Regions from separate parts of the Alteromonas sp. I10 genome, predicted to be linked through region 3. Evidence: predicted binding sites of a transcription regulator. Region 3 holds the regulator's gene; each other region holds the start of a gene.
What was found. The regulator sigma-54, encoded in region 3, starts transcription at its own class of promoters, with help from an activator protein. The targets are predictions, from matches to a motif close to GTTGGCACGNNNNTNGNNT.
Positions count from the first base shown of each region.

Region 1 (5,384 bases), on a different contig from region 3:
TAGAATGTCTTTCGTTTCTTCTTCCGTCGCGTCCCTTGCAGATATCGTTACTTCAGGTCTCACGCCCTCGCTCTGAAATTTCAGTGCGTTAGACACTAAGTTTAAAAACAGCTGCTCTAATTGCGATTTGTCACCGCGAATAGTCGGCATATCGCTAACATTTATTTGCGCAGACTTTTCATCGATAGCGATTTCCAAATCGCCCATGATGCTATCCACTACGGTGCCTAGATTAACGTCGTCAAACTCTTTACCTCGTGTGGAAACGCGAGAAAAGGCGAGAAGATCTGAAATAAGCATGGACATCCGCTCTGCTGCATTGAGCATGCGCGCAAGGTAATCTTTGCCTCGTTCGTCTATGACATCGTTGTAACCCGATTCTAGGCGGTTACCAAATGCCCGAATTTTTCTCAATGGTTCTTGAAGATCGTGTGACGCCACAAAGGCAAAATCTTCCAACTCTCTATTACTTCGTGCTAATTCGTCTGAATAAACACTTAACTCTTGCGTTCTATCTGCTATCCGAGATTCTAGGTCTTCGTTAACAGACTCTAGGTCAGCTTGATACTTCTCATGCTCACGGGAATTTATTTTGAGCAATAAAAATACCGTAATAATCAGTAGCAGAGTCGTTGCAGAGGAAATGATCAGCGTATTAACGGAGTCCCTTCTTAGGCTCATTAAGTTGGCTAAATGCGTGCCTTGCATATCTCGTTCTGAACCGTCGATTTCTCTAAATAAGGTTTCAAACTGTTTGTAGAGTTTTATACCCTTATCGCTATTCACTAAAATGACAGCTTGTTGCTCTTTCCCTTCTTTATACAGCTCAACTACTTCAATGACTTCATTGATTTTTGCTTTGGTTAAAGACAAAAGTTCTTCGATGCGGATGGACTGGTCGTTAATATCTGAAGAGAAGGAGCTTACTTCTACCTCATCCATTAATTCGCCGATTACGCTTAACGTTTCGGTGTAGTCGGTAAGATATTCTTCATCGCCAGTTAGCATATAGCCGCGCTGACCAGACTCCACGCGAAGTACAGCAACGTGAAGGCGGTTAACTGCATTGATAACACGGTTCGTAGTGAACAGCCGCGCTTCCAGAGCAGAAAGGTCATTCAATGTACTAACTACGTAAAATGAATTAGCAGTTATTACAATAATGACCAGAACAACTAAAATTATCCAACTGTATAGTGAAGACAATACTTTAGTAATCATTTACTTAATCCGAAACATTGCCACTTAACTCTGATGTCATTTCAGCAAGAGTATGGCTGCAGTCTTTAGCACTGCTTATTATTTTATCCAACGCCACTAATGCCTTTTCAGGTGCAACGTCACCGTTTAATGCCATTTTTACTAGCTCAGCTTGCATTGATATTCTGTTTAATGGTTTGCGTGCATCATGCACATAAACACTTAGTCGAGAAAATTCTTCGCTAGTCATGCCGAATACCTCTTACTTAGTCATCTTTACTTAAGTCGCCATATGCATGAAGACGGTTGTAAAGCGTTTTTGTACTAATTCCCAGCATTTCTGCTGCGGTGGTCTTATTGCCATTCACTTTTTCCAACGTGGCATAAATTAGCTCTTTTTCCACGTCTTCAATGGTTCTACCGGCTTGAAGTGCCGGTGTCGTGCTCTGTTTTTGAGCAAATGGTGATTCAATGGTTTTTGGTAATTCAATCTCACTCTTTTCAGGGTCGCTCATAATGGCAGCGCGATGCACAAAGTGTCTTAGCTCACGCACGTTACCGGGCCAGTCATAAGCTTGTAACGTATCGAGTTGACTATCTTCCCACTTAAATTGCGAGCCATTATCTTTATTGAATTCAGCAATAAAGGTTTTTGCTAGTAATGGAATATCTTCCTTTCTTTCGCGTAGCGGAGGAATGGTGATTGGGAACACCGCAAGTCTGAAGTAGATGTCTTCGCGCAGTACTTTGCTTTGCGCAATCTCTTCCATTGTTCGGTTCGTGGCAGATACAACGCGGCAGCTCACCGGGATGGTCTTCGTTCCGCCCACACGAATAACAACCTTGTTTTCTAAAACGCGGAGTAAGTTGGGCTGCATATCAATGGGCATTTCTGTGATTTCGTCCAAAAAGAGCGTGCCGCCCTCAGCTTGTTCGAAAACACCTTCCTTACGTCCTACAGCGCCGGTAAATGCTCCTTTTTCGTGACCGAAAAGTTCGCTACCTATTAGTTCTTTTGAGAATGCACCACAGTTGGTTGCAATATAGGGACCTTCACTTTCTGAAGCACGATGAATTGCGGCAGCTACCACTTCTTTACCTACACCGCTTTCACCAAGCAGCATTACGTTAGCGCTGGTTTTACTCACTCTAGAAATCAGCTTGTAGAGCTCTTTCATAATTGGCGATTCACCAATCAGCAAGTCAAAATGTTTCTCTATTTTTTCTTGCGCAGGTGCTTTTTCTTTTGGCTTTTGACTTAATACAGCCTCTATTTCCTCCCGTTGAATTGGTTTAACGAGATAGTCGACCGTGGGGCCACACAGACCCTTTATAACGCTTTTCACAGAAGGGTGACCCGTTATCAAAGTAACGCGAGGGCGCTTAGAAAGTGCATCTAACTCATTGAACAAGTGCGCGCCGCTTCCATCGGGTAGCATGAAATCAAGCAGTACATGGTCAAAGGTTTCTTTCTCTAACCAATCGCGGGCTTCTTTGAGTGTGGCAGCGGTAAGTACTTCGTGGCCAAGAAATTCGATGATAGTACAAGCTACTTCTGTGAACTCGGCGTCGTCATCAACTAAAAGTACGGTAAGCACGTGGATGTCCCTCTCTTCTTTCGTTTCCTATTCAGAAAAAATATGGAATAGAATCAATGTTATAGTTTTATCATACGCTATTAACAACTGAATGCTAATGGGCATATTTAAAGTTTATTTATACGCTGGTTTAAATTGATAAAGCGTAAGCGCATCGGAAAATATCTAAACGCTTCAAGCAACCCGGAAATCTTGAACATTTGCCTGGATGCCAGGGATAGTCGGTTGCGCTACGTTCTTCTAATTTATCAACTCTTTGCGATCAGCGGTACACATCGCACTAAAGTACAGAATGTCTATATCTGTCTTTGTTTTATTAGGTGATTTTACTTTACTTATCAGGGGCATTTGCAAAAAGTATTCCTGTCTTCAACACACCGTCACATGCATTCGATGGCATATTTTTCGCACGATTTGCCTGTCTAAGGTTACTTGCAATCTCACTATGGTAAATCGAGTAGGTGCAAGAAATGTATATTAATTAGGCGAGGAGCCCGTCTGATTAGCGCGACGTTCGCTGGTAATGTGATATCAAAGGAATTGAAGATGTGGGGAAAAACAGCTGTAAGATCAATGACCTTGTACGAGTTGTTGGGGAAAATGCAGCCGCGAGCAAGACAAGATACGTTCGAGTTTGCTGAGTTCTGGGATGTGATGGAGAAAAGAGGCTTTGGACCAATGTTGGCGCTGCCATCTTTTATCGCTTGCACACCGATTGGGGCCATCCCTGGGATCCCATCTTTAGCGGGTGGGACAATTTTACTCATCGCGTTGCAAATTTTACTCGGTCGTAGGCATCCTTGGTTACCGCAAAAAGTGATGCAACTAAACTGTGACGCCGATCAGCTTCGCTACATTGTCGAAAAGGTTAAACCGTATGCAGTACGCGTAGACCGCTTTTTAGTTCCTCGGTGTTTTTTCATGCGCCAGCCTGTGTTCAGATCACTCATCGCATTATGTTGTGCAGGTTGCGGACTTGTAATGATTCCTCTGGAGCTTATTCCCTTTATGGGCCTTATTCCCGCTTTTGCTGTTTTTATTATGGCAATAGGCATGGCCACAGACGATGGTGCTGTGGCGTTAGTTGGTGTTTCATTGTCGCTATTTGGCTTTATACTTGGATTTGAACGCCTTGCAGTCGCTCTAAGCTGATGGTCAAACTACTCAGTACACGAATCGAGCATAAAATCTGACGATGGAAGGTTCATTGTTTGATATCGTAGCTCACCAATAAAAGCACGGGCAGCTGGCCCCAACGTATCGCCGTCTTCAAAAGACAGATAAAGGAGCGCCTTACGCAATGCTGCATTATTATCCAGGGGAAGGGGAACGAGTGTACCGTCTTCAAGCTCATCTTTAATTATTGCTATAGGCAGCCACGCAAAACCCAACCCCTGAGCAATAATATCTAATGACGTTCTAACGTGGCTTACGGTCCAGCGTTGCTCTGCACCTAACCAGCCCACATCAGCTTTACGCTCCGCAGATGAATCCCTTACCACAATTTGACGATGCGCTTTTAAGTCTTCCAGTGTGAGCGTTCTATCTAATTGGTGTAGTGGATGGTCGGCGTGAGCGACAGCTGCAAACTCAATTTCGCACAAGTCTTCGCTAAAGCCATTTGGAAATACGAAAGGAGAGATGCCTAAATCAACTTTACCATTGCTCAAAAGTGAATTTGCGCCACTGAGCACAGTTTCTTCTATCTCGATACGAAGCAGCGGGAACTCAGCAGAAACTTTCGCTAGCACGTTATAAAGCAATTCAGACGGAAAAATAATATCCACCGCTATGCGTAAAGTTGTTTCTGTGCCAGATTGAAGGCTATTGGCAACGGCCTCGAGCTTGTGCGCTTCGCTCAGCAAAAAAGAGGCACGGCGATACATAAGTTCGCCTTGCGGAGAAAGCTGGACTTTACGTCCAATATTCTCAAACAACGACACACCAATGGCGTTTTCAAGCTTTTGAACCGCGTGGTGAACGCTCGATTGACTTTTGTGAACTTCAGCAGCAGCTTGATTAAAGCCGCCTGCATCGACGACGGCTTTGAACATTCGCCATTGTTCTAACGTAGATTTCAGCATACAGCGCCTTAAAACTCTTAATTAACAATACTTATAGCATACACGTGGTTAAGAAGTCATTTTCGGTTTGCTTGGTTTATCGTGGGTACAGGGCATGTCACCACCGAAACGTTCTCATAGCCCATTTTTATAAGTTGCTCTGCTGCTAGTTTTGCTCGAATGCCCGATGCACAGTGAATATAAAGTGGCGCTGAAGCATCTTTAAACTGTTCCAGTGCCTTCATTTCGAGCACGCCGCGTGGTATGTGAAGCGCAGAAGGTACGGGCTGATTGGCAACTTCGGCACTCTCCCGTACATCAATCAGTATACCGCTATTGTTTCGGCACTCACTGGCCGCTTGCTCCGCAGATACAGTGCGTAAGTTATCGTCTATGTTTTCTATTCGAGTCTTCATATCTATAAGCATACTTTTCCTTTTTGCCTAAACTTGGTTAAAATAAGTAAAATCTAATATATTGATGTCAGCGTAATAAAACAATGTAAAATACAGGGATTCGTCGC
Region 1 covers NZ_QJJN01000004.1:292,133-297,516, forward strand. The annotation lists gene BZA03_RS10285 (ATP-binding protein) at 1-1,221, opposite strand, end outside; gene BZA03_RS10290 (hypothetical protein) at 1,226-1,450, opposite strand; gene BZA03_RS10295 (sigma-54 dependent transcriptional regulator) at 1,467-2,798, opposite strand; gene BZA03_RS10300 (exopolysaccharide biosynthesis protein) at 3,345-3,950, shown strand; gene BZA03_RS10305 (LysR family transcriptional regulator) at 3,959-4,882, opposite strand; gene BZA03_RS10310 (rhodanese-like domain-containing protein) at 4,939-5,289, opposite strand.
Region 1: BZA03_RS10300 (exopolysaccharide biosynthesis protein) is a predicted target of sigma-54. The motif match lies at 3,191-3,209, and genes of this name have one in related genera.

Region 2 (5,384 bases), on a different contig from region 3:
GCATCTGGGTCAGGGGCAATCTGTATCGTCTAACGTATTTAACGCGTCTATCGCAGCGTTTATAAATGTATACGGACTGCGAGACAACAACGAGGCGCGCCAACTAGTGAGCCTAGTGGTTAACCAACTATCGTAAAAACACAATAAGAAAATAAAATGAGTAAATCAGCGCTATCGCATGGAAAGATAATAAAAAGCAGCTTTAAGGTGCCAGGGTGGGCGAAGAACCGTCATGTGCAAACCATATGGCCGCGTTTTATTCAAAAGCGGTTGCCTTTGTCTTACGACATGGAGCGTCTCACATTACCCGATGACGACTTCGTCGATGTGGCGTGGGGGCCAAAACCGCAGGAAACATCGGGTATCGTGGTGATGTTTCACGGTTTAGAAGGCAGCATTAAGTCGCATTACGCGAACGATATGATGGCTCAATTGTCAGTGAATGGTTGGCAGGTGGTGATGATGCACTATCGCGGCTGTAGTGGCGTGCCAAATTTAAAAGCGCGGGCGTATCACAGTGGAGAAACAGAAGACCCCAGCTTTTTCTTAGAGTGGCTTCACGATAAATTTCCACGAATTCCTAAAGTGGCCATCGGCTTTTCCCTTGGCGGCAACATGCTATTGAAACTGTTGGGCGAAAACCCTGCGCAAAAGTGGCTTAAGGCAGCGATTGCCATTTCTTCGCCCCTTAAACTTTCTGAATGCGCTAAATCAATTAACCAGGGTTTTTCTCGCGTATATCAAAAGTATTTACTTACTAGCATGAAGGATACGCTGCGTAAGAAGATGGAGTACATCGATTATCGCAAGCTTATACAGCTAACAAAAACTGATGTGGAAGAGATCACCAGCTTTACCCAATTCGACGAGAAGATCACAGCGCCGCTTCACGGCTTTGCAGACGCTCAAGACTACTATGAAAAGTGTAGTGCGTATCACTTTTTAAGCGCGATCCACTGTCCTACACTGGTATTGCATAGCATTGATGACCCCTTTATGAATCACTTAATTGTGCCTAAGGAAGAAGAGCTTGCGCGCAACGTTACCGTGGAGCTAAGTGAACGAGGCGGTCACGTTGGGTTCATGCAAGGTTCTATATTAAATCCTAAAGTATGGCTGCACGAACGGGTGAAACGTTTTGTAAGTGAAGCCTTACCTGTAAATACTACGTGTCGTTATGTCAGCCGCTAATGTTGATGTCCTAATAATTTACCCAAACGCTTTTTATCAGGAGTGTGAATGATAATCCCCATTGACGCGCTAGAAGCCGATACGCTTTATAGCTTGGCTGAGTCTTTTGTTCTGCGAGAGGGCACGGACTACGGCGCTGAAGAAGTTGCGCTAGATGTGAAAGTGCAGCAAGTGTTAAACAGACTCAAATCGGGTGAGGCGGTGCTGGTCTATTCAGAGCTTCATGAAAGTGTAGATATCAAAAGAAAAGAAGATATTGAGCCAAGCGAAGCTGAAGAACAATAGACACAAAAAAGCCGGGTCGAGCAACCCGGCTACCTACCTGAGGAGAGGAAGGCTTAAAACGCGTAACGTGCAGTTACCTGCATAATGTCTAAATCATCAATGATTCTGTAGTTTGCACCCACAGCCCATTGTGGCGTGATGTAATAGTTAGCGCCTACTCTAAATGTCGCTTCACCATCGTCTACATCGTAGTAGCCAACTTCACCCGCCAGCTCTACCTGCTCTGTGATCATCGAGCGAAGGCCAGCATTAATGCTGTAACCTGTTTCGTCGTTTACGTCACCGTCAATACGCTCTAAGTTGGCACCAAAATACGCGTCTGTTGTCGCGTTAACAGGTAAACGGTAACCCGCACCTAGTGTCAGCATATCAAAGTCAAAGTTGCCCTCTTCAAAGAAGCTATACTCGCCGTTCAGGTACCAGTTGCTGTTCAATAGGTATTTACCGTTAACGGTTAAACCGTCTGGTTCAAAAGACTCATTGTCGTCAAAGTCCATTTTGGTGTAACCACCTTCTACGTAACGCCAGTCAGGCTTGTCGGCCATAGCTGTAAGAGGAAGTGTTGCCGCAGTTAGTGCTGCTGCAATAAGTGTGAATGATTTACGCATGTGATAACTCCTTAGTATGTTCAGTAACCCACCTTGTTCACCGCAAACGTTTTCGTTGTTTAAACACGTTCTAGGTACTCTATAAAGCTCTAACCTTTTCATAATGGTTCTAGTCTTTACACAATGGCTCTAGACAGTTTGCAAAACGTGTTGCAAGTCAGTGCTTTACGACACACTGCAAAAGGCTACTTGGTTGATGACCACAAAGCCGTACTTGCCTTCATGCCATCTTTATTATTTCCGTTAAGAAATAGTGTCCGATTTATTTATCAACATGATGAATAGCAAAGCGTTTGCCAACTTCGTACTAAATCACTATTTTGATATATCTTAATTTATCTATGTCGCTAATATTTATAGATAAAATACGTCTGGCTTTTTAGAGGCTACACATTTGAAATGTTCAAAATCAAAGTTTGATGTATTCCTAGTAAAACGTTGGCACACAAAACTGTCTCTAAAAAACAACAGTTATCCTTTTGTCTAACTCATCGGACATTTTTACAAGCCAGTGTTCTCCAATAATCCACAATGTGTGTGTTTGTAAAGCATTGTAAATTATGAAAAATATAAAAAATAACGGCGACTATTTCGTGTTGGAACAGCTTTTGCTCAAGTCTCTGTGTGTTATCCAACATTCACTTTAGCCCTTCGGCAAGGAATTCGGTTTTTCACGATATTAGTGGATAAAGAAAGGAAGAGAGCGCCTTTCTCGCGTGGCTTCAATCAATACCGTTTTTGTAAAAGACGCTTTTCAGTAAGTAAGGCGTGTTACGAGTTATTGATGGTCATCTGGATAACCATTGTTTTCATAAGGAGAGGACAAATGGCTAAGCCAGTTTCAATTTTCGGTAAAGGTTTACAAACGAATGTGCGTCAGCGCAATAAGCTGTCACACCTTCTTTTAGCGATGAGCAGTGTCATCGCATTATTTGCGTTTCATCAAGCCGGTGCAGTTGAGGTTAACAACGACAATCAGCCTCAAAAAGCATCGCCGGTTCTTCAGTCAATTATTGATGCTGCACGCCAGTCAGCGACAGAGAGCTACGAGCAGGACGATCACGGGTTAAACAGCAAGCTTAAAGAAATTGACTACACCACGTATCGTTCAATTCGCTTCAAGCCCGAGCAGAGTCTTTGGCATGGCGAGAATGACTACGAACTGCAGTTTTTTCACCCGGGTTTTTTATATGAATACCCTGTCACTATCCACACTATTGGTGAAAACAATAAGCCTGAACGCCTAGCGTTCAACAGTGACATGTTCAACTACGACGGGTCTGCGTCGGGGTTAGCTGGGCTAACGGACGAAAAGTCAGGCTTTGCTGGATTTCGCGTTCACTACCCTATCAAGAACGAAGAGTACAAAGACGAATTTGCTGTATTTTTGGGGGCATCGTACTTCCGTCTTGTAGGTAAAAATCAAGTGTACGGTATCTCTGCACGAGGTCTTGCGATTGATACGGCGCTAGCCAAAGGCGAAGAGTTCCCCCACTTCACTGAGTTCTGGGTCATAGAACCGAGTGAGGGTAAGCCTATTACTGTTTATGCGCGTCTTGAAAGCCCTTCTGTAGCGGGCGCGTACAAATTTGTTATACAGCCTGATATTGATACCAGCGTTAAGGTAGAGAGTTGGTTATTTGCCAGAGATGACGTGAGCAAGCTAGGCATTGCACCATTTACCAGTATGTTCTTGTATGGCGAGAACACAGAAAAGCGTCATGACGACTATCGTCCAGAGGTGCATGATAGTGACGGTGTACTCATGGTAACTCACGCTGGTGAAGAAATTTGGCGCCCGCTGACTAACCCTGCACGCCTTCAAGTCACGTCACTTAGCGACGCAAACCCTAAAGGATTCGGCATGCTTCAACGCGACGGCGAATGGGATAATTACCTCGACGCAGAGGCCAATTACCATATACGCCCAGGGCTATGGGTGACGCCAGAAGCTGGTTTTGAGAAAGGCCGATTAGAAGTCGTCGAAATTCCGACTAAATCCGAAATTCACGACAATATCGTGGCATTTTGGACGCCTGAAAAGCCATTCAATTCGGGCGAATCACTGTATTTCGCTTACGAGCTTAAAACCGTAGAACAAAATCCGTTTGTCAGTGAACTGGCCTCAGTAGTACGTACCCGCCAAGGCAAGGCTGTGTTGCCGGGTGACGAGTTTAAAAACGACAGTCTAAATACGACACGACAGTTCAGCGTGGACTTCAGCGCGCCTTCTGCCATTACTTTTGATAACGAGTCGATGAAGTTGGTGGTACAGGGTACTAATGGCACGATTTCTCAGCAGCGACTTTACCCCGTTGCTGATGGACAAGAGTGGCGGGCCACCTTCTTTGTTAAGCCGAAAGAAAAGCAGACGGTAGATATGCGCGCTTACATAGAGAAAGACGGTAAACGTGTGAGTGAGGTTTGGAATTATGTCTACCAACCAAAATAATCGCGCTTGCATAGCGGTATCGGACGAGGCTAAAGCCGTGCCTCAGGTTAAAAGTGATGGCACTGCACGTGCTTCACACTTCATCTTAAAAGGAGAGCATATGCGTTTGTTTATCATGGCAATGCTAGTTATTCCAAGCACGGCACTGGCCGGTTGGAGTTTGTACGAGATCTTTTTACCTAACGGCCTTACCAACTTAGAGATTGCACAGTTGGGGTTGGGGCTAACCCTGTTCGCATGGTTGTGTATGGCGTTTTGGACAGGCATTATCGGTTTCTTTCTGCAGCTTTTTAACATCGACCCGTTGAGCTTGCGCAGAAATCAAACGCCTCCTGATACTTCTGTGTCATTAACGCAAAAGCACGCTGTCGTCATGCCGGTTTATAACGAAGATACCCGCCGTATTATGGTGGGGTTTGAAGCTTGTATTCGCGAATTAATGGAAAGTGACAACAGTTCTAAATTCGACTTTTTCATGCTCAGCGACACCCGCGATATGGAAAAAGCGGATGCAGAGCTACGTGCCTTTTCCCGACTGAAGAAACGTTTAGGTGCCTTCTCTAGCCAAGTGTTTTACCGTCGTCGCGAACAGAATCTGCACAGAAAAGTGGGCAACCTCAAAGAGTTTTGTGAACGCTGGGGTGCAAACTACGAGTCGATGATTGTGTTAGATGCTGATAGCGTGATGAGCGGTGAGCGCATGCAAGACTTGGCGAGTCGTATTGAGCAAAACCCTGATACGGCGTTAGTGCAGACCATTCCAATGCCGGTACGTCAAAACACCTTCTTTGGTCGTTTTGTGCAGTTTGCTGCTCACCTTTACAGCCCAATGTTGGCGACAGGTCTAT
Region 2 covers NZ_QJJN01000012.1:1,323-6,706, reverse strand. The annotation lists gene BZA03_RS18720 (TIGR02444 family protein) at 1-136, shown strand, start outside; gene BZA03_RS18715 (hydrolase) at 157-1,191, shown strand; gene BZA03_RS18710 (YheU family protein) at 1,240-1,476, shown strand; gene BZA03_RS18705 (outer membrane beta-barrel protein) at 1,530-2,084, opposite strand; gene BZA03_RS18700 (glucan biosynthesis protein) at 2,911-4,536, shown strand; gene mdoH (glucans biosynthesis glucosyltransferase MdoH) at 4,517-5,384, shown strand, end outside.
Region 2: BZA03_RS18700 (glucan biosynthesis protein) is a predicted target of sigma-54. The motif match lies at 2,680-2,698, and genes of this name have one in related genera.

Region 3 (5,384 bases):
GCTTATCTGTGTCTAAATATAAATCTGCGCGTTCAGCAATAGGAGCAAGTAGGGCAGACTCGGCTTTAATGGCTTCTGAAAGCGATTTATTAAGCTTGGCGAGAGGGTGAAGACGACGTGTTTCGCTAAAACGCTTAACCAGTACATCATCGCTCGCGTCAATGTAAACAATGGTCATCGACCACGAAGAAGGCAGGTAGTCTAGAATTTCTACCAAATCGTCAGGATTTTTAGGTAAGTTTCTCACATCGATACTTACCGCAACCTGATCGTACTCGTCAACAACTGTATGGGTTAAGGTGGGAAGTAAGTTTACCGGGATATTATCAACACAGTAATAACCTAAATCTTCCAATGCGCGAAGTGCGACAGACTTACCAGACCCCGAACGACCACTGATTATTATCAGCTTCACCTACTTTCTCCCTAATACTCTGGTTTTATCACATACGCGTTGTTGAATTAGGCGCCTACTAAACGGTTAATAGGCGCTTAATGTTTAACTTAATGCAGATAGAATATCGTCGCTTGTCGTTGCGCGACGTATTGCTTTAATCGTTTCTTTGTCGCTTAGTTTACCAGCCACGGTGGCCAGCGTTTGAAGGTGTCCTTCGGTCTGTTCCTCGGGAACGAGTAGCGCAAAAAAGATGTCTACGGGTTTCTCGTCAAGGGCGTCAAAGTCGATTGCTGGAGTGCTGGTTACAACAATGGCAATCACTTTCTCAAGGCCCGGTAGGCGTCCGTGGGGCAGGGCGATACCATTGCCAATGCCTGTACTACCCATACGCTCTCGAGCCATCAAACTGTTGAGTACCGTTGCCTGATCAATGTTCTCGTTTTGCTTGGCAGCGATATCAGCGATGATCTCAAGAATTCGCTTTTTACTATTACACTGAACCGCACACTCGGTGCGGTCCAGACTTACGATGGCTTGTATATCCATGCTTAATTAACTACTAATGTTTTTTCAGTTTTTCCTTATGCTTGATTACCTGCCGGTCGAGTTTATCAACCATGCTGTCAATCGCCGCATACATGTCGGTATTTTCTGAGGATGCGAATACTTCAGCGCCACTTAAATGAACGGTCGCTTCGGCTTTTTGATTTAATTTTTCAACGTTCAGGATGACATGCACATTAGAAATGTGATCAAAGTGACGTTCAAGTTTGCTGAACTTCGTATCGACATAATTACGCAAAGAGTCGGTGATTTCGACATGATGACCAGTAAGGTTGATTTGCATATTTCGTCTTCCTTATATTATTAAGCCCGATTAAATAAGGCTTTTGCGTTGGTTCGACGGCGGGATCGACAACGATTCCCGGTACTTTGCTATTGTTCGCCGGGCAACTTTAATGCCTTGTTCGGCCAACAATGAAGCAATCTTGCTATCACTTAGCGGCTTGCTAGGCTTTTCAGCGGCCACTAATTTCTTGATCAATGCACGAATCGCTGTAGATGAACATTCACCACCAGACTCTGTTGCAACGTGGCTTGAGAAGAAATACTTCAATTCGAAGATTCCACGTGGCGTATGCATGTACTTTTGCGTTGTCACTCGCGAAATAGTGGATTCGTGCATATCTACCATTTCTGCGACATCATTTAGCACCATTGGTTTCATCATTTCCGGGCCGTGCTCAAAAAAGCCCATTTGCTGCTGCACAATGCAGTTTGCAACCTTCATTAAGGTTTCGTTACGAGATTCAAGGCTCTTTATGAACCACTTAGCCTCTTGCATGTGTGAGCGGATGAATTGTGAATCGCTACTATTCTTGGCACGGCGACTCATTGCAGCGTATTGTTGATTTACGCTTAACTTAGGCAGACTGTCGGGGTTCAGCTCAACCACCCAACGGCCATTTTTCTTGGTTACTGAGACATCAGGAATAACGTACTCAGGCTCTTTAGTAACTAAAGCACTACCTGGGCGAGGATTCAAGGTTTGCAGTAAACGCATTGCCTCGCGTAGCTGATCTTCTTTCAATCGGCTTTTACGCATAAGCGTACGATAGTCTTTGCTGCTCAGTAAGTCAGAGTACTCTTCAATCAGTTGCTTTGCTTCAGCAAGCCACGGTGTGTCTTCTGAAAACTGGCGCAATTGCACCATCAAACATTCTTGTGGAGAGCGAGAGCCAGAACCAATAGGGTCGAACATCTGAATGCGCTTAAGCACACATTCTATTTCGTCCATTTCAATCGGCTCTTCCATATCATCATCGTTAACCGCTTCTAAAATATCGTCAAGGGTAACGGTTAAATAACCTGACTCGTCAATAGAGTCGATGATTGCTGTAGCGATTGCGCGATCGGTATCCGAGAAATGGGTAAGGCGCATTTGCCAAAGAAGGTGCTCTTGAATATCTTCAGTAGTCTCACCTTGGAAGATTTGCTCGTCGTCATTGGATGGACCTGGAGCTGGAGAAGATGAAGCAGAATAGTATTCGTCCCATGTGCTGTCGATTGGCAGCTCATCGGGAAGATCGTTTTTCTCAAGTGCATCGCCGGCTTCTAATGTGTCACTAGATGCAGAAGCAGTGGCCTCAGAGCCGCTGTCATCGTTGTCGATATTGTTCTTTTCTAGTTGCGGCTCGTCGTTACCTTCTTCAACTTCTAATAGCGGATTAGAATCGAGCGCTTCTTGGATCTCTTGTTGAAGATCAAGTGTAGAAAGCTGCAGCAGTTTAATGGCCTGCTGAAGCTGTGGTGTCATGGTAAGTTGTTGGCTAAATTTTAGCTGTAAAGATGGTTTCATCTACGTCTTATTTAAATGCTCTAAATTGAATATACCAGAGCGAAACTGAAAAATGACAATTCGGTTACATTAACTATAGCCTGAATTGTTCGCCTAGGTATACATCCCTTACTTTTTGATTACTTAAAACCTGTTCCGCCGTTCCTTGCGCAATAAGCTCGCCATGACTCACAATGTACGCCTTTTCACAAACATCCAATGTCTCTCGTACGTTATGGTCCGTGATAAGGATTCCAATCCCCCTATCGCGAAGATGTTGTATTATCTTCTTTATATCATTAACTGATATTGGATCAACACCAGCAAATGGTTCGTCTAACAAAATAAATTGCGGTTTTGCTGCCAGAGCGCGGGCAATCTCAACGCGACGGCGTTCGCCCCCTGACAAACTCATCCCCGTACTATTACGTATATGGTTAATATTAAATTCATCAAGTAGCGCATCTGCTTCTTCTTCTTGCTGTTGTGAATTTAAATCTTTACGGGTTTGCAAAATGGCCATGATATTTTCATGCACGGTGAGCTTTCTGAAAATAGAGGCTTCCTGCGGTAGGTAGCCAATTCCGCGGCGTGCACGCTCGTGCATGGGCTGATGAGTTAGCTCATTGTCGTCGATTTCAATCTTACCTTTATCCAGATTCACTAAACCAACAATCATGTAGAATGTGGTGGTCTTACCAGCGCCATTTGGGCCAAGAAGACCAACAATTTGACCCGTTGAGACAGACAGGCTTACATCTCGTACAACCTGTCTTGACTTGTAAGCCTTAGCAAGATTTTTAGCGCTCAAAGTTGCCATTGCTATTCATTGCCCTCGTTGTCTTTTTTGTCTTTCTTAGACGAAGTTTTGCGAATGGTCTCAGGTGTGAATACTGTGGTCACTCGACCCTCACCATCCTTACCTGCGCCGCCAGTCGCTAGCAATTGCTCGGTAATCATATCGAACGTGATGTTGTCACCCTGTACTTTACTGGTGTCTTGTTTCAACTCTGCGTTTCCGGCAAGAGAAATCGTTCGGTTCACCACTTCATAGCGTATTTCATTAGCTTTTGCTGAAACTGGCGTGCCGTCTTCCAATTGCTGGGAATAGCTTGCAGGCTTCCCTCTAGCAATAAATATTTCACGACCACCACCGTCAGTGGCAATTACTTCCACTTCGTCAGCTTCAATAACCAAAGAGCCTTGAGTTATGAGTACGTCGTCTTTGTACAACGCGGTTTTATTTTTACCGTCGATAAACTGGGTGTTCGAGCCTATTTTTATGGGCTGCGAAAAATCATCTTCACTGGCGTGTACCGCACCGCTAGCGATGGCAAGCAATAAACTAGTTGCTAGGGGAATAAGTGGTTTGTACATGATCTAAAAGCTCGTATTCTTGTGTGCGTAAATTCGCGTTAAACCCATTACTTAAAATGACATATTGGGTGCCCAGTATTTCAACGGGTTGGTCAGATGTCATTTGCTTGGTTTCTAAATTAATTTGAATGTACTCGGTCGATATACTTCTGACAAAGTCATCGCCAGTTTGGTTCTCAATATTAACTTGGTTTTCCAGCTGGATTAGCTCGTTATTGTATAGTGTACCTTCATCAGCGGTTACCACCCATGGTGATGACGCGTTTTCTGTATAAAGGGTGTATTTAGGTTGCTGAAACAATACAAAGCCAAGCTGGTCGTAATGCTCCATCGACTCTGCAAATACTTTGTGATTTAACTCACCGTCTTGATTGTACAGCGTAGTGGTTAGATTTTTTGCTTTGTAGGCGGGCTTTAGCGCATCGTTTTCACGATTCCCCTGCGTTTCAGGCTGCTCTTCCATCCACGTAGGGATGTACATCAGCATCGCCAGAATAAATAGCGCCGATATACTTAATCCTAAGCGATTAAAGCCAAACAGACTCATACACTAGCTCCAAAAATCTCATTTGCTATCCCTTTGGCCTGCAAAATGGTATCCGATATTTCTCGGACAGCGCCAAACCCACCGGGAAGGGTCGTAATCCAGTTTGCTTGTTTTGCTACGTAAGGATGGGCATCGGCAACCGCAATTTTAACCGCAACGTGCTTGTACATACCCGTATCTGGCATGTCATCACCTACCGCAGCCACTTCGTCAGTGTTTAACTCAAGGCGTTTCATCAGGTCACTAAGCGCGTCTGCTTTATTCTCTTCGCCTTGAATTATATGTGCAACATTCAGTGCCTTCATTCTATTTTCAACAATGGCAGAGCGACGTCCAGTAATAACCGCGACATTCACTCCATTGCTCACTAGCGCTTTTACACCATATCCATCACGGGTATGGAATGCTTTAAGTTCTTCACCGTCGTTACCTAAGTAAATTCGGCCATCTGAGAACACACCATCAACGTCGCATACCAGCAACTTTATCTTGGCTAGTTTTGCGAAAAGCGAGTCATTTATTTCCGTGTACAAGGTGGTTGTCATTTAAAGCACTCCTGCTTTTAGTAGCATATGCATGTTAAAAGCCCCAACAGGTTTGCGCTTATCGTCAGTAACCATTAACGCACTAATTTTATGGGTTTCCATCAAGTTCAGGGCTTCTACAGCCAGCTGACCTGCGGTGGTAGTCTTGCCGCCTTTAGTCATTACTTCTTCTACTGTCGC
Region 3 covers NZ_QJJN01000003.1:242,467-247,850, reverse strand. The annotation lists gene rapZ (RNase adapter RapZ) at 1-415, opposite strand, end outside; gene ptsN (PTS IIA-like nitrogen regulatory protein PtsN) at 500-943, opposite strand; gene hpf (ribosome hibernation promoting factor) at 957-1,244, opposite strand; gene BZA03_RS07940 (RNA polymerase factor sigma-54) at 1,275-2,756, opposite strand; gene lptB (LPS export ABC transporter ATP-binding protein) at 2,830-3,555, opposite strand; gene lptA (lipopolysaccharide transport periplasmic protein LptA) at 3,558-4,112, opposite strand; gene lptC (LPS export ABC transporter periplasmic protein LptC) at 4,081-4,659, opposite strand; gene kdsC (3-deoxy-manno-octulosonate-8-phosphatase KdsC) at 4,656-5,204, opposite strand; gene BZA03_RS07915 (KpsF/GutQ family sugar-phosphate isomerase) at 5,205-5,384, opposite strand, start outside.

Region 4 (5,384 bases), on a different contig from region 3:
CTGATGCAGGTAAAGGGTTTGTAATGGAGACGATGCAAGAGTCTTGCCCGTATTGTTCGTGAGTTCAACTTTATAAGTATGTGCCCCACGATGGATACCAGTAAGCTTAAAGACGCCTGAACTATTGCTAGCTAATGGGGCGTCGTCAAAGATTAATCGGTAGATTGGCGCTTTGGGTGCACCAGGTTGTGCGGCAGAAATAGTGAATTCACCCAAGTTATTGCGAATTGTCGCTTCTGGTGCAGGTGACTTAATGACTACGCGATAGTTGGGCTTGGGGGCAGCCGGCTTCGCAGGGGGAGGTGGGGTAACCTTTGCCGCGGTTACTACGTTTTGCGTTTTTACATCGAAAGCTAGGGGTTCTGCGTTTTGCTGCGGCTTGTCGGTGTAAGTCACAGAGCCGTCTTTACCTACCACCTTGTATATGGTCATTGGAGAGGTAGCTGCGGCTGACGTTGCATTGTCGCTTTGTTCGGTTTCGCTTTCTTGTGCTTCTTGTTGGGTACTTTCTTGGCTCAGCATTTCCGCTTGCAAAGGCAGTAAGCCATTGCCGCTACTTAGTAATAGCGAAATTAAGCAAATGTGTCGCGTCATGTAGTGCACGTGTCGTTACCTAATCAATGTGGTTTTGGCTAGCTGGCTAATTCATATAGCTTGCTATGTTTGGCTTATGGATAACCTTTCTAGTTGTATGCAGATGCAAGCGGGCAAAGCCCTGTGCGCAGTTGATACAGCATGAAAGAGTATTCATTAGCATAGCTATAAAAACATAGTAGATAAATCGTACGCATAAAAAAAGCCCGCAGAGCGGGCTTTAGTATAAATTGCTATACAGTGCGAAATTACACGCTGTAGTACATGTCGAACTCAACAGGGTGAGTAGTCATGTTAAGTTTCGTTACTTCTTCAGACTTAAGATCGATGTATGCATCAATCATGTCGTCAGTCATAACGCCACCAGCTTTAAGGAAGTCACGGTCGTTATCAAGAGCTTCAAGTGCCATTTCTAGCGAGCTTGCAACTGTTGGAATTTCAGCAGCTTCTTCTGGCGGTAGGTCGTACAAGTCTTTATCCATTGAATCACCAGGGTGGATCTTGTTCTTAATACCGTCGATACCCGCCATAAGCATAGCAGTGAACGCTAGGTATGGGTTAGCTGTTGGGTCAGGGAAACGTACTTCAATACGACGTGCTTTATCGCTAGTTACGTGAGGAATACGAATAGATGCAGAACGGTTACGTGCAGAGTATGCAAGCATTACCGGTGCTTCGAATCCAGGAACTAGACGCTTGTATGAGTTAGTAGAAGCGTTAGCAAACGCGTTGATTGCGCGCGCGTGCTTGATGATACCACCAATGTAGTAAAGTGCTTCCTCAGAAAGACCTGCGTACTTGTCACCTGCAAAGATGTTTACGCCATCTTTAGAGATAGATTGGTGACAGTGCATACCAGAACCATTATCGCCAACAAGCGGCTTAGGCATAAAGGTAGCTGTTTGACCGTATGCGTGTGCAACGTTGTGAACAACATACTTGTAAACTTGAATTTCGTCAGCTTTCTTAACTAGCGTATTGAATTGGCAAGCAATTTCGTTTTGGCCAGCAGTTGCTACTTCGTGGTGGTGCGCTTCGATAACAAGGCCCATCTCTTCCATAACTAGACACATTGCAGCACGGATATCGTGAGCAGAGTCCACTGGTGGTACTGGGAAGTAACCGCCTTTAACGCCAGGGCGGTGTGCCATGTTGCCGCCTTCAAACTCTTCGCCAGAGTTCCACTTTGCTTCAGAAGAGTCAATCTTGTAGAAAGAACCCGCCATGTCAGTGTGGAAGCGTACGTCATCAAAAAGGAAAAACTCTGGCTCTGGGCCGAAGAAACATGTGTCACCGATGCCAGTTGATTTTAGGAATTCTTCTGCACGACGAGCAACTGAACGTGGGTCACGCTCATAACCTTCCATTGTTGAAGGTTCAACGATGTCACAACGGATGTTTACTTGTGTCTCTTCAGCGAAAGGGTCAACTACGCAGCTTGTTGCGTCTGGAAGAAGAACCATGTCTGATTCGTTGATGCCTTTCCAGCCAGCGATAGAAGAACCATCGAACATTTTACCTTCTTCGAAAAACTCTTCATCAACAACGCTCGCAGGAATAGATACGTGTTGTTCTTTACCCTTTGTATCGGTAAAACGTAAATCTACAAACTTCGCTTCACTTTCTTTAATCAGCTCTAATGCCTTTTCTACTGACATCGTGTCCTCCAGGTTTAATGTAAAAATGCGGAATGATCAGCTTCACTCCAACAGTGGCAAAAGTGAAAGCGATTATCATGCCATCTATATGTATACCGATTTCTGTGGCATAGACGGGCATCTATCACTTCCGTTTGAATTAAATTGCATTATATTGGTGCAATGTTGCACCAATATGGCGTTTTATGCTCATTTGTACGTCAATCAGCCTAGATTACTTTGTAGCGTATAGCCACCAAATATGATCAATTAGGTGCAACGGGGCTGGTTATTTGTTGAACAAGTGTTTGAAAACCAATAAAACTCGTTTCCATCAAAAAAAAGATGCGCAAACGTCGTGGTTTTTCTGTACAATCCGCGCAAATTTTTCTATCTGCATTTTTTTGCAACAAATCTAACGCATACTCCTTTCCACTGAATTGAAGTAGACGTTGATTTACACAGGCTCTATATAAGCATGAATACCACTGATATTAATAAATTGCGTAACATCGCAATCATCGCCCACGTTGACCACGGTAAGACCACCCTGGTAGACAAACTGTTACAGCAGTCTGGCACCCTTGAATCTCGAGGCGAGCAAGAAGAGCGCGTAATGGACTCGAACGACATCGAGAAAGAACGTGGCATTACCATCCTAGCTAAGAACACAGCGATTAACTGGAACGACTACCGTATCAACATCGTAGACACTCCAGGACACGCTGACTTCGGTGGTGAAGTAGAGCGTGTAATGTCGATGGCTGACTCTGTACTTCTACTTGTAGATGCACAAGAAGGCCCGATGCCACAAACCCGTTTCGTTACGCAAAAGGCATTTGCTCAAGGTCTTAAGCCAATTGTTGTTATCAACAAAATCGACAAGCCTGGTGCGCGTCCTGATTGGGTTATGGATCAAGTTTTCGACCTATTTGACAACCTAGGTGCAACTGACGAACAGCTAGATTTCCAAGTTGTTTATGCGTCTGCACTTAACGGTTGGGCATCACTAGATGCAGATACTAAAGAAGACGATATGACGGCATTGTTCCAAACTATCGTTGACCAGGTTTCTCCTCCTGATGCAGATATCGACGGCGCATTCCAAATGCAGATCTCTCAGCTTGACTACAACTCATACGTGGGTGTTATCGGCGTAGGTCGTGTTAAGCGTGGTTCTGTTAAGCCAAATCAACAAGTAACGGTTGTTACTGCTGATGGCAAAAAGCGCAACGGCAAAGTAGGCCTAGTTTACGGCTACCTTGGCCTTGCTCGTCACGAAGTTGAATCTGCTCACGCGGGCGACATCATTGCAATCACAGGTCTTGGCGAACTTAAGATCTCTGACACCATTTGTGACATCAACACTGTAGAAGCACTTCCTCCACTTACGGTTGACGAGCCTACAGTAACCATGACGTTCCAGGTAAACACCTCGCCGTTTGCAGGTAAAGAAGGTAAGTATGTAACGTCACGTAACATTCTAGAGCGCCTTAAAGATGAACTAGTACACAACGTTGCACTGCGCGTTGAAGAAATGCCTGATCCGGACAAGTTCCGCGTATCTGGTCGTGGTGAACTTCACCTAGGTATTCTTATCGAAAACATGCGTCGTGAAGGTTACGAGCTTGCAGTGTCGCGTCCAGAAGTAATTCTGAAAGAAGTTGACGGCGCAACGCAAGAACCATACGAAACCTTGACTATTGACTGTGAAGAACAGCACCAGGGTTCAATCATGGAACAGCTTGGTCTGCGTAAAGCAGAAATGACTGACATGTCTCCAGATGGTAAAGGTCGTGTACGTATCGACTTTATCATTCCAAGCCGTGGCCTAATTGGTTTTCAAACAGAGTTCATGACGTTAACGTCGGGTTCTGGCTTGCTATATCACACGTTCGATCACTATGGTCCGTACAAAGGCGGTATCATTGGTAAGCGTAAGAACGGTGTTCTAATCGCTAATGCAAACGGTAAAGCACTAACTAACGCCCTGTTTAACCTTCAAGAACGCGGTCGCCTATTCATCGGTCACGGTGTTGAAGTGTACGAAGGTATGGTTATCGGTATTCACAGCCGTGACAACGACCTTACTGTTAACGCGCTTAAAGGTAAGCAGCTTACTAACGTTCGTGCATCAGGAACTGATGAAGCGCAAACACTTGTTCCGCCTATCAGAATGTCACTTGAGCAAGCGCTTGAGTTCATCGATGACGACGAACTAGTAGAAGTAACGCCTGAATCTATCCGTATTCGTAAGAAGCTTCTTACAGAAAACGAGCGTAAGCGTGCATCACGTGCACCTAAGTCTTAATAGCTTCTAAGACTTACATTGATTTTGAAAATGCCAGCGTCAGCTGGCATTTTTTTTCCATTTTGCCGATGAGTTTGGCCTGCAATCGTTCAAATCGTGTCTCAACTTACACACCGTCACTTCCCATCAGAAAAGCTGCTTTCTAGCATTATCACTAAAACGTTAGAAAAAGTTTAAATATCGACCAAAGGTTAGTGGTCAAAAGCGTTCAGAGATTCTATCCTTGAAAATATCAGTCCGCATAGATCAATACCCAGCGAGCATTTATCTATGCGGATTGGTACAATTGACTGACGTCTTAACACGTGAGCTAAGTCGTTGTAATATTTACGGCTAATGACCTAACAAAAAGGGGAAGGGTAGTGTTTTCTGTAGCAGTAGTTGAAGATGATCCTATCACGCTTGACCTTATCACTGACGCGTTGGAAACGCAGTTAGACGCCACCGTGTATCCATTTACACGTAGTAAATTTGCAAGGGATTTTTTGCTGCAACAAACCGCAGAATCTATCAGCTTGATCATCAGTGACCAAGTAATGCCGGATTATGATGGACTAAGTCTTCTAAAAACCTGTCAGTCTTCGGGTTTGGACGTTCCATTTTTACTCATTACTGCAGACCCTAACAAAGAGTTAGTGATAGAAGCGCGTAAGCTTCAGGTTACCGGTTTCCTTGCTAAGCCACTCAATATGGAAGAGCTAGTTCAAAAATCGAGAGAGGCGGTGTCGCAGGCCAGCTAAGCCTGTAGGTTGTATTTCATTTTATGCATCGCACGCTAAAGGTGTGCATGAGAGCCAAAAATCTACTTCGTGGTTAACGATGACAATGTAAAACAGGTTAGG
Region 4 covers NZ_QJJN01000002.1:183,426-188,809, forward strand. The annotation lists gene BZA03_RS05180 (DUF4124 domain-containing protein) at 1-603, opposite strand, end outside; gene glnA (glutamate--ammonia ligase) at 843-2,252, opposite strand; gene typA (translational GTPase TypA) at 2,710-4,542, shown strand; gene BZA03_RS05195 (response regulator) at 4,905-5,282, shown strand.
Region 4: glnA (glutamate--ammonia ligase) is a predicted target of sigma-54. The motif match lies at 2,319-2,337, and genes of this name have one in related genera.